Regions from separate parts of the Halopseudomonas litoralis genome, predicted to be linked through region 1. Evidence: predicted binding sites of a transcription regulator. Region 1 holds the regulator's gene; the other holds the start of a gene.

Evidence for each region. The regulator FliA, encoded in region 1, starts transcription of late flagellar genes. The targets are predictions, from matches to a motif close to CTAAAGTTTNNNNNNNNNNNGCCGNTAA.
Region 2: BLU11_RS14855 (methyl-accepting chemotaxis protein) is a predicted target of FliA. The motif match lies at 4,362-4,389, and genes of this name have one in related genera.

What each region holds. Positions count from the first base shown of each region.
Region 1 is NZ_LT629748.1:874,709-880,562, forward strand. It holds gene flhA (flagellar biosynthesis protein FlhA) at 1-859, shown strand, start outside; gene flhF (flagellar biosynthesis protein FlhF) at 884-2,227, shown strand; gene fleN (flagellar synthesis regulator FleN) at 2,253-3,077, shown strand; gene BLU11_RS04340 (RNA polymerase sigma factor FliA) at 3,074-3,814, shown strand; gene BLU11_RS04345 (chemotaxis response regulator CheY) at 3,928-4,305, shown strand; gene BLU11_RS04350 (protein phosphatase CheZ) at 4,322-5,125, shown strand; gene BLU11_RS04355 (chemotaxis protein CheA) at 5,137-5,854, shown strand, end outside.
Region 2 is NZ_LT629748.1:3,098,999-3,104,852, reverse strand. It holds gene BLU11_RS14865 (long-chain-fatty-acid--CoA ligase) at 1-573, shown strand, start outside; partial or broken gene BLU11_RS14860 (methyl-accepting chemotaxis protein) at 649-2,555, opposite strand; gene BLU11_RS14855 (methyl-accepting chemotaxis protein) at 2,640-4,202, opposite strand; gene BLU11_RS14850 (calcium/sodium antiporter) at 4,431-5,411, shown strand; gene BLU11_RS14845 (VC0807 family protein) at 5,501-5,854, shown strand, end outside.

The DNA of each region.
Region 1 (5,854 bases):
GCCGAACGTTTATCGCATCACCTTGATGGGTGTCGGTTTGGCGGAAGCCGAAGTACATGCCGACCGTGAGCTGGCGATCAACCCGGGGCAGGTGTTCGGTGAGATCAAGGGCATTCCGGGCAAGGACCCGGCATTTGGTCTGGATGCGGTGTGGATCGAGTCCATGCACAAGGATCAGGCGCAATCCCTGGGTTACACGGTGGTCGATGTCAGCACAGTGGTTGCTACTCACCTTAATCAGATTCTCTACAAGCACTCCCACGAGCTGCTTGGTCATGAAGAGGTTCAGCAACTGCTGAAGGTGCTGGCCAAGGCCTCGCCCAAACTTGCCGAAGAGCTGGTGCCGGGGATCATTTCCCTGTCCGGTCTGCTCAAGGTATTGCAGGGGTTGCTGCAGGAGCAGGTGCCGGTGAGGGACATTCGTACCATTGCCGAGGCCATCGCCAACCAGGCGGGCAAGAGTCAAGATACCGGCGCTCTGATCGGCGCCGTGCGTATCGCATTATCGCGCTCCATCGTGCAAAGCATTGTCGGGCTTGAGTCCGAGCTGCCTGTGATTACCTTGGAGCCAAGGTTGGAACAGATATTGCTTCAGAGTCTGCAGAAGGCTGGGCAAGGCAATGATGACGGCATTCTGTTGGAGCCTGGTATGGCGGAGAAACTGCAACGTTCGCTCGCGGACATGGTGCAGCGCCAGGAAATGCAGGGCAAACCGGCGATATTGCTGGTCGCCGGCCCGGTACGCAACATGATGGCAAGGTTTGTCAGATATGCGGCGCCCGGAGCGCAGGTATTGTCCTACCAGGAGATACCCGACAGCAAACAGGTCACCATCGTTGCCACCGTCGGACAGAATTGATTTACACAGGGGTGAGGTCAGGCCATGAGAGTCAAACGTTTTTTTGCAGCAGACATGCGCTCGGCAATGAAACTGGTGCGCGACGAGATGGGCGCGGAAGCGTCCATCATCGCCAACCGGCGAGTAGCCGGTGGGGTCGAGCTGACCGCAGCGCTGGATTATGAAGCGCCGCGCCTGACGCCACCCACGCCCGGCTTGGATCTGGAGCTGAAGAAGACCCAGGAACGCATCATCAGTGCCCGGGCCAATCTCCAGGACGGCGAACGCCCGTCCGAGGGCCCCAGCGTGAACCGTCAATTGTTCGGTGACAGCATGCGCCAGGCAGCAGAGCAGGGCTCGCCGGTGGCGCGTGATCTACTGGAACGGCTGCACAGTGAACGCGCAGCGCCCACAGCACCCGCAGAAACAGCAGCCAGGTCTGCCCCTCCGGCCACTGATGATTTCGACGCTATGCGTTCGGAAATCGCCGGGCTGCGCGACATGCTCGAATCCCAGCTGGGTGGCCTGGCCTGGGGTCAGGTCAATCAGCATCAGCCGCGACAGGCCAGCCTGTGGCGCCGGTTGGTGCACCTGGGGCTGCCCCCGGAGTTATGCAAGGAATTGTTGGCCAAGGTGGTCGATGTGACCGACGTGCGCCAGGCCTGGCGCCTGTTGCTGGCACATCTGGCCCAGGGTGTTCCGGCCATGCGTGAAGAGCTGATCGATCAGGGTGGCGTGATTGCGCTGGTCGGACCGACCGGTGCCGGCAAGACCACCACGCTGGGCAAGCTGGCGGCGCGCTATGTCCTCAAACACGGCAGCCAGAGCGTGGCGCTGGTGACCATGGATACCTATCGCATCGGCGCCCATGAGCAGTTGCGCACCCTGGGCCGCATACTCAACGTACCGGTACGAGTGGTGGATGAACAGAACAGTCTGAATGATGTGCTGGAGGAGTTCGGCAACAAGCGTCTGGTGTTGGTGGACACGGCCGGGCTGCAGGCGCAGGATCCGCAATTGCGCGGGCAGCTCAGCGAGTTGGCAACACAAGGCTCGCGTATCAGCACCTTGTTGGTATTGGCGGCCACCAGCCAATATCGTGTGCTCAAGGCGGCATGGCACAATTACCGCTGCTGCAACCCGGTGGGTTGCATTCTGACCAAGGTGGACGAGGCAGCTACGCTGGGCGAAGCACTGGGGCTGGCTATGGAGCAACGTCTCCCGGTAGCCTATGTAGCTGATGGCCAGCGTATACCCGATGACCTGTCCCGCGGTGTCGGGCACCAACTGGTCAGCCGCGCCGTAGGTCTGGCAGGTAATGAGATGGCAGCTGACCAGACCATGGCCGACGTTTTTGCCGGTATACTCCATAGCCAGCGCGCAAGTTAACGATTTGATAAAGGCGACAGCATAGATGGGCAATCATCCGGTTCAGGTAATCGCAGTTACCGGCGGCAAGGGCGGAGTGGGCAAGACCAATGTGTCTGTCAATCTGGCCCTGGCGCTGGCCGATCTCGGGCGTCGCGTGGTGTTGATGGATGCGGACCTGGGGCTGGCCAATGTCGATGTGCAGCTGGGATTGCGACCCAAGGCGACCTTGGCCGATGTGCTGGCGGGCAACTGCGACCTGCGCGAAGTGTTGATCAACGGGCCGGGCGGCATCCGCATCGTGCCCGCCGCCTCGGGTGCCGCAGAAATGGTCAATCTGGGGCCGCGTGAGCATGCCGGGCTGATCCAGGCGTTCAGTGACATAGGCGATGAAATGGACGTGCTGATCGTCGATACCGCTGCCGGTATTGGTGATTCGGTAGTCAGTTTCGTGCGCGCAGCTCAGGAGGTGATCGTGGTGGTGTGTGATGAACCCACCTCCATCACCGATGCCTATGCCTTGATCAAGCTGCTCAACCGCGACCATGGCGTCACCCGTTTCAGGGTGTTGGCGAACATGGTTCACACCCCGCAGGAAGGCCATAACGTTTTCAACAAGCTGCTGCAGGTGACTGATCGCTTCCTGGAAGTGGCTCTGCAGTATGTTGGCGCCGTGCCCTACGATGAGTCCATCCGCAAGGCCGCGCAGAAGCAACGCGGGGTCTACGATGCCTTTCCGCGGAGCAAGGCCTCGCTGGCCATCCGCGGCATCGCCCGCAAGGTCGATGCCTGGCCACTGCCTTCCAGCCCGCGTGGGCATCTGGAATTTTTTGTGGAGCGCCTGGTGCAGCGGACCGGAATACCGTCATGAGCAGGGGGGCAGGAGGCGGTGTCAATATGTACGCGCGCACCATGGGCGCTGCCACCGAGCAGGACCGTCTGGTGCAGCAGTACGCACCGCTGGTCAAGCGTATTGCTTTCCATATGCTCGCCCGCCTGCCCGCCAGTGTGCAGGTGGATGACCTGATTCAGGCCGGAATGCTCGGTCTGCTGGAAGCCTCCCGCAAGTTCGATCACGGCAAGGGTGCCAGTTTCGAGACCTATGCCGGCATCCGCATTCGCGGCGCCATGCTGGATGATGTGCGCAAGGGCGATTGGGCCCCCCGCTCGGTCCATCGCAATACCCGTCTGGTCAGTAGTGCGATCCGCGCCGTTGAGACGAAAGTTGGACGTGACGCTAAAGATCACGAGGTTGCGGCCGAATTGGATATGAGCCTCGAAGATTATTACGCGATTCTCAACGACACGGCCGGCAGCAAGCTGTTCAGTTTTGAAGATCTGCTCGAAGCCGGCGCGCCGACCGAGGTTGGCGCCGACCATGAGCCCTTCGATGGAGTGGAGGACGAACGCTTTCGCAAGGCATTGGCCGAGGCGATAGACAAGCTGCCCGAACGCGAGCGGCTGGTGCTGTCGTTGTATTACGACGAGGAGTTGAACCTCAAGGAGATCGGCGCGGTGCTCGGCGTGAGCGAGTCCAGGGTCAGTCAGTTGCACAGTCAGTGCGCAGCGCGTCTGCGCGGGCGTATGGCCGACTGGCGCGACGGCTGAATCAGCGCTCACAGCATCTGGCTGGTCAGTGACAACAGTTTCGCGAAGTGTATGGGGCACAGACCCTCGCTGCACTTCTTCTGGTTTGTATGGAGGTCGACTTGGACAAGAACATGAAAATTCTCATCGTCGATGATTTTTCGACGATGCGACGCATTATCAAGAATCTGTTGCGTGATCTCGGTTTCACCAATACCGCTGAAGCAGACGATGGCACCACCGCGTTGCCGATGCTGCAAAGCGGTAATTTCGATTTTCTGGTGACCGACTGGAATATGCCCGGTATGAGCGGCATCGATCTGCTGCGTGCGGTGCGTGCGGACGAGCGCCTGAAGCACCTGCCGGTGTTGATGGTGACGGCTGAAGCCAAGCGCGACCAGATCATCGAAGCGGCTCAGGCTGGAGTCAACGGCTATGTAGTCAAGCCATTCACGGCGCAGGCACTCAAGGAAAAAATCGAAAAGGTTTTTGAGCGGGTCGAGGCCAGATGAATTCCGGGGGCAAGTTATGGCACTGAGCAGTAATCCCGGCCAGACGATCGCCGATGAGTTCGAGCATTCCCTTAAAAGCAATGCCCGGAAACTGGTGGATCACCTCGAAGAGGGTGATTACCGAGAGGCAGTACTGGTCATACACGAGATCAACCAGGCGCGCGATCGCGGCCTGTATTACGAGGTCGGCAAGCTTACTCGCGCACTGCACAACTCGATTGTCAATTTCCAGATCGACACTGTGCGTACGCTCGATAGCGAAGCTGAAGCCGCGGAAGCATCGAAGATTTCCGACGCCTCTGATCGTCTCGACTACGTGGTCAGGCTGACGGACAAGGCTGCCAATCGGACCATGGATCTGGTCGAGAGCAGTGCGCCCGTGATATCGGCGCTCGGCAGGGAAGCGACGACTCTGCGGGCTGAATGGGCACGATTGCAGCGGCGGGAAATGAGCGCGGCGGAATTCCGCGAGCTGTCACGCAACATTCTGGCGTTTCTCGAGCGCAGCGAACAGCACAGCGGTGAAGTGTCGGCGAATCTGAACGATATTCTCATGGCTCAGGACTACCAGGATCTCACGGGGCAGGTGATCAAGCGTGTCATCACGCTGGTGCATGATGTCGAGGAAAGCCTGTTGAATCTGGTGCGCATGGCGGGTCACGTCGATCGGATCGCCGGTATTCAGCACAACCTGGCTGGACTGGATGAAAGAAGATCATCGCACCAGGGTGAAGGTCCGCAGATTCATGCCGATAAAAGGGATGACGTGGTATCGGGACAGGATGAGGTCGACGACCTGCTGTCCAGCCTTGGGTTCTGAGGGAGTATTAAATGAGCTTTGATGCAGATGAAGAGATTCTCCAGGACTTTCTGGTAGAAGCTGGGGAAATTCTCGAGTTGTTGTCGGAACAGCTGGTCGAGCTGGAAAACCGCCCCGGCGATACCGATCTGCTCAATGCCATTTTTCGTGGCTTTCATACGGTCAAAGGTGGGGCCGGCTTCCTGCAACTGGATGCGCTGGTTGATTGTTGCCACATCGCTGAGAATGTCTTCGACATTCTGCGCAAGGGTGAACGGCAGGTCGATGCCGAGCTGATGGATGTAGTACTGCAGGCGCTGGACACCATCAACAGCATGTTCGCTCAGGTACGCGAAGGCGAGGTGCTGACGCCTGCCGAGCCGCAACTGCTGGCTGGTCTGTCCGCGCTGGCCCAGCCTGCAGCAGCAGATATCGCTGCGCCAATTGAAGAGCCCGCACCCGCTTCCGTGGAGCAGCGGGTTGCTGAACAAGCTGACGCCGGTGATATCACAGACGATGAGTTCGAGCTGTTGCTTGACGCTCTGCATGTCAAGCCGGAAGAAGATACAGCGCCCGAAGTGCCTGCCGCCGCCAGTGATGACATCACCGATGACGAGTTCGAAGCGCTGCTCGACCAGCTGCATGGCACTGGCAAGGGGCCGGGTGCCGTCGCGCTGGAGCCTTCCGTGCCTGACGCCCCAGCGTCTCAAACCGATAGTTCTTCGGCGCCGGCAACGGATGTCATTACCG
Region 2 (5,854 bases), 1.8 Mb from region 1:
GGTTCCTGCGGCATCCCGGTACCCGGCGCACAGATTCGCATTGCGCCTCTGGATGGCTCGCCGGGCGCGCTGCCGGCGGGAGAGCATGGTGAAGTCTGTATTGCCGGGTTGAATGTGACTGCAGGTTATTGGCAGCGCCCAGACGCCACTGCCGAGGCGATGACTGCCGATGGCTTCCTGCGCACGGGAGATATCGGTTACATGGACGAGGAGGGATGGGTCTATATCGTCGACCGCACCAAGGACATGATCCTGTGCAGCGGCTACAACGTCTATCCGCGCATGATCGAGGAGGCCATCTACGAGCACCCGGCGGTCGAGGAGGTCTCGGTGATCGGCGTTGAGGATGCCTATCGCGGTCAGGCGCCCAAGGCCTTCATCAAGCTGCGGACCGGCGCCGAGCCCTTCGATTTTGCCACCCTGCAGAACTTCCTCGCGACGCGCCTGGGCAAGCACGAACGTCTGGCCGCCATGGAAATCCGTGATGCCCTGCCGCGTACGCCGGTGGGCAAGCTGTCGAAGAAGGAGCTGGTAGAGGAGGAGCGACAGAAACGGCAGTGCGCGCCGGCATAAGCCGCGCGCAAACAGGATCATTGCCGGGCGCGTGGCAGTTCGACTGCTTCGCGCCCGGTGATCTGCTGAGGGGGGTTATACCTGGAACCGGCTGACCATCACCTGCAGTTCATTACCCAATCGTGCCAGCTCAATGCTGGAGGCGGCTGTCTGATCGCTGCCGGTGGCACTCTGCTCGGCTACGTCGCGAACGTTGACCACACTGCGACTGATCTCCTCGGCTACCGCACTTTGCTGCTCGGCCGCCGCGGCGATCTGCTGGTTCATCGACTGGATGTTGGACACGCTCTCGGTAATACTGCTCAGCGCCGTACCCGCTGTGCGGGTCAGTTCGACACTGCTGCCAGCCAGCGCATGGCTGCTGGTCAGCCGGCTGGCTACCTGCTGGGTGCCGCTGTGCACGGCAGCCACCAGTGCCTCGATTTCCTCGGTGGACTGCTGTGTGCGTTGCGCCAGTGAGCGCACTTCATCAGCAACGACGGCAAAGCCGCGTCCGGCTTCGCCCGCGCGGGCTGCTTCGATGGCGGCGTTCAAGGCCAGCAGGTTGGTCTGATCGGCGACTGTCTTGATCACGTCCATGACGGTGCCGATCTTGCTGCTTTCCTGTTTCAGTAATTCCATGGCTTCGGTCGAACGGGCGACTTCTTCGGCGAGACGTTCGATCTGGCTGATGGCCTCGTTCACTACCTTGTCACCATTGCGTGCTTCTCCGTCGGCACCGGTTGCAGCTTGGGATGCCTGTTCGGCATTACGCGCCACCTCATGCACAGTGGCGGACATTTCCTGCATAGCGGTGGCGACCTGATCGGTTTCCTCTTTCTGGCTGTTGACGCCGACTCGGGTTTGCTCGGTCACCGCTGACAGCTCCTCGGCGGCACTGGCGATCTGCGTCACGCTGTCGCGAATGCCACCAATCAGCTCACGCAGATTATCAGCCATACTTTGCACGCCCAGCTGCAAAGCGCCGAACTCGTCGCGGCGAGTGACTGGCGGGCTTTGAGCCAAGTCGCCGTCAGCGATGCGCTGCAAGGACTGAAGCGTGTCGTTGAGGGGGCGGGTGATTTGCCGGGTGATCAGCACAGCACTCACACTGCCCACCAACAGGGCCAGGAGCGTGACGATGACTTGCAGGCTGCGGGTTGCTGTTGCCTGTTCATCGCCACGTTGCAACTGTGCCTGTCTCAATTGCTCTGTTATGCGCATGATGTCGGCGCCCTGGACGGCATTTTCCTTGCGCGCCTGGGCAATCTGTCTGGTGCCGGCCTCGAAACGCTCCTGTTGCGCCAGGTAAGCTGCCAATATTTGCTTCGCCTGATTTACCGCACCTGGTCGACCGCCCAAAGGCTGTCTCTCGATTCGCCCGATAGCTGCCGAGGTGGTTTCCACGGCACGCTCCAGTGCTTGCTGAGCCTCGGCGCTGCCCTCGGTCATGACCAGGCGAATATTGAAGCGCAGTTGGGTGAAGCTGTCGCTGAACGCATCAGCAGCCTGAATCAACAGAGGGTCTTCGCTTTGTGCCGCTGCACGCTCAAGCTCATCGAGCGAGGCGACCATCTGGCTAGCCTGCTGATTCATCTCCTGCAAGGCGGCATTGCGGCTGTTGAACGCGGCATGCATGTTGTTCAACGAGCGTTGATAGTCGTCGATGATTCCCGGCAATGGCTGGGCCATATCCCGGTCCGTTGCATGCGCCAGCTCGTTTACCAGTCGCCGTTGTTCTGCACCAAAAGCGTCCAGCATACCCTGGACCTGGGAAGCTATGGCCTCGTCACCGTTGGCCGCCAGATATTGCATGCGGGTGATACGTAGCTTGCTCAAGGCATTCTCTAGTCTGGCGAGATCGCCGGCTCGCTTTCCATCTTCAATCAATGTGCCCAGACTCTGCCAGGCAGTCAGCGACAGGGTAAGGTAAACAGCAGAACCAGGCCGAAGCCCAAGCCGAGCTTCAAGTTGACACTGAGGTTGTCAAACCAGCCTTTCATGTATTTCTCTCCAGGTGTAACGGGTATTGGTGGGTAGCTGGTTGTTGTTCTTGTGAAGCCAGGGAACGGCAGGTGTTGCCTTATTCATTCATGCTTCAGCCGGGCAGCCAGGCGATTGAGCTCGGTCGATAGCTCATGCAGGGTAGCGCTGGCTTGTGCGGTGTGATCCACGTCCTGCTGATTGGTCGCGGCGATTTCGGTGATCTCGGTGATGTTGCGGGAAATATCCTCGGATACGCTGGTCTGCTCCTCGGCGGCGGTGGCGATCTGGCGGTTCATGTCGCGGATGGATTCCACGGCCATGGCGATCTGCTGTAGGCTGTCGCCGGCCAGGGTGACCTGCTGCATGCTGGTGTCGCTGCGGTTCTTGCCCGCGACGATGGCCTTGCCAGCTTCCTCTGCACCATTCTGTACGCTATTGATGATGCTCTGGATTTCTGCCGTCGATTCGCTGGTACGTTGGGCCAGGGTGCGCACTTCATCGGCCACTACTGCGAAACCGCGTCCGGCCTCACCGGCGCGGGCGGCTTCGATGGCGGCGTTCAAGGCCAGCAGGTTGGTCTGGTCGGCGATGCTCTGAATGACCTCCAGTACCTTGCCGATCCGCCGGCTGTCGCCTTCCAGCTGCTGGATGACGTCGGCGGTATGCTGGATTTCCTGTAGCAGCGTCTGCATGGAATCGATGGTCTCGGCCATCACCTGGCGACCGTCACGGGCGCTTGTGTCGGCGGCATCTGCTGCCCCGGATGCGTCGGCGGCATAGCGTGCCACTTCAGCAGCCGTGGCGGACATTTCCTGCATCGCGGTGGCGACCTGGTCGGTGCGGCTGAATTGCTCACGGCTGCCGTGGGTCATCCGGGTGGCGACGGTATTCAGCCCGCCGCTGGCGCGGTCGAGTTCATCGGTGGTGTGTTTCAGTCCCGCCGCGGTTTCCGCTAGAAAGCTGCGCAGCTGGTTAGCGGCCCGGGCCAGCACGCCCAGCTCGTCCTGACGTTTGCTGATGATCTGTTCATCAAAGCGGCCCTGGCTCAGTTTTTCTATCTGCCGGATCAGGTGGGTAATAGGGTTGACCAACTGCCGGCTGATCAGCCAGCTGGCCAGGCCACCGATCAGCAGTGCAGCACCGACCATGACCAGAACCGAGAGCCAGACGGTTCGCAGGGTCGCTGTGCGGATGTGCTGCACTTCGCTGGCAACATGCTGGTTGATCTCTACGACCAGTTGCTCCAGTTGTTCGCTGGTTGCGCGATCGATGCCGCGCACCAGATTGTCGCCCGCCACGGGATCGCGCCCGGCGGCCATGAAGCGTTGCAGGCCGTCGCGGTAATTCTCGCCAAGCCCTCGGTGCTCCTTTTGCAGCGACACCACTCGCTCGTGGAATACCTGCGGCAGCTCCTGCTCGATGATCTGGCTCAACAAGGACTGTACGTGTTGTTCGCTGTCTTGGAACTGTTGCCAGTAACGATCAAGGTCTGACTGTTTGCTGCCGCGCAGCAGCACGTTCTTCCATTCCTGCACTTGGGTCTTGAAAGTCAGGTTGGTCTCATTGGTCAGATTGGCAGTGGTCTGTGGACCTTCCATCAACAGGCGATAGCTGCGCAGATCCTGAGCCAGGGTGAGTACGCCGACCAGCGCCACGGCCAGCATCAGCACCAGGCTGCCAATGAGCAGTGTCAGATTCTGCGCGCGTAGAGAAGACTTCAATAGCGTCAAAACGGACCTCGAATGAAAAAGAGAAAAAGACAGCCTGTCCGCCGCTGTTGAAAAAGCGGCAGGCAGATGTGGTTTTTATAGGAATCGGGAATTGTATCGGCTGGCGGTGGGAAAAACTTTAACTCATACTTGTCGATTCTATTGATTCCGGGACTGGATATTATGCTGCTTGCACTCGTTGCCATTGTTGTCGGGCTGGTTCTGCTGGTCTGGAGTGCCGACCGGTTCGTTGAAGGTGCCTCTGCCGCTGCCGTGCATGGTGGTGTGCCGCCACTGCTGATTGGCATGCTGATCATCGGTTTCGGTACCTCCGCACCAGAGCTGTCGGTATCGGTGCTGTCATCACTGCAAGGCAACTCAGGTATCGCCTTGGGCAATGCCTGGGGCTCGAATATCACCAATATCGCGCTGATCATCGGCCTGGTCGCATTGATCAGTCCGATCACTGCTCACGCCCGTGTGGCTCGGCGGGAGATGCCGATTCTGCTGGGGATCACTGCTCTGGCGGGTTGGCAGGTTTTCGACGGTGAGATCAGCCGCGCCGATGGTATCGTGCTGCTGGTGGTCTTTGTGCTGCTTATGGCCTGGTCCGTCCGCGATGGCATGCGCAGCCGTGACGAGGTGGTATCCGAGGAAATTCGCAAGGAGTATCTGGCCGACACCATGCCGCTCGGGCGCGCCTTGATATGGCTGCTGCTGGGGCTGGTTCTGCTGGTTGCCAGCTCCCGCCTGCTGGTATGGGGAGCTGTTTTCATCGCCAGCGATCTGGGCGTGAGTGACCTTATCATCGGACTGACTATTGTAGCGGTGGGTACGTCACTGCCTGAGCTGGCATCCTCCCTGGCTGCCATCCGCAAGAAAGAGCATGATCTTGCGTTGGGCAATATCATCGGCTCGGGCCTGTTCAATACGCTCGCGGTGGTCGGTATTGCCGCTGTCATTCGGCCGATGGAGGTGGCTCCGGAAGTACTGACCCGCGACTGGGCACTGATGGCGGGGCTGACGGTGGCATTGCTGTTGATGTGTATCGCCTGGCGCGGCCGACCGGGACGCATCAACCGGTTGGAGGGCGCCGGTCTGCTGGCGGCTTTCTGTGGTTATACCGGGCTGCTGGTGTGGACAGCGATGAACGCGGCAGGCTGAGAGGGGGCATGCAACTGGTCGGTCGGGACTGAACTGCCGACCGCTGCGTGTATCATGTGTGCAACGCCTTTGGGAATTACTCCGACATCATGAACGAAGCTCTGCGCGATACTCCGCAACACAAACCGCGGCCCATGGTCGACCTGCTGGTCAGCATCATCCTCCCGTCGGTGATACTGATGAAATTCAGCGGTGAGGCACACCTCGGGCCGCATAAGGCGCTGATCCTGGCCTTGGCATTCCCGCTGGGTTGGGGATTGTTCGAGCTGATCCGTTATCGAAAATACAACTTCATCGCCGTGCTCGGGGTGATCAGTGTCTTTCTCACGGGTGGCATAGGTCTGCTTGAGCTCGATCCGCAGTGGCTGGCTGTCAAGGAAGCCGCCGTGCCCGGTGTCATTGGGCTGGCGGTGTTGTTCTCCACCCGTACGCGTTTTCCGCTG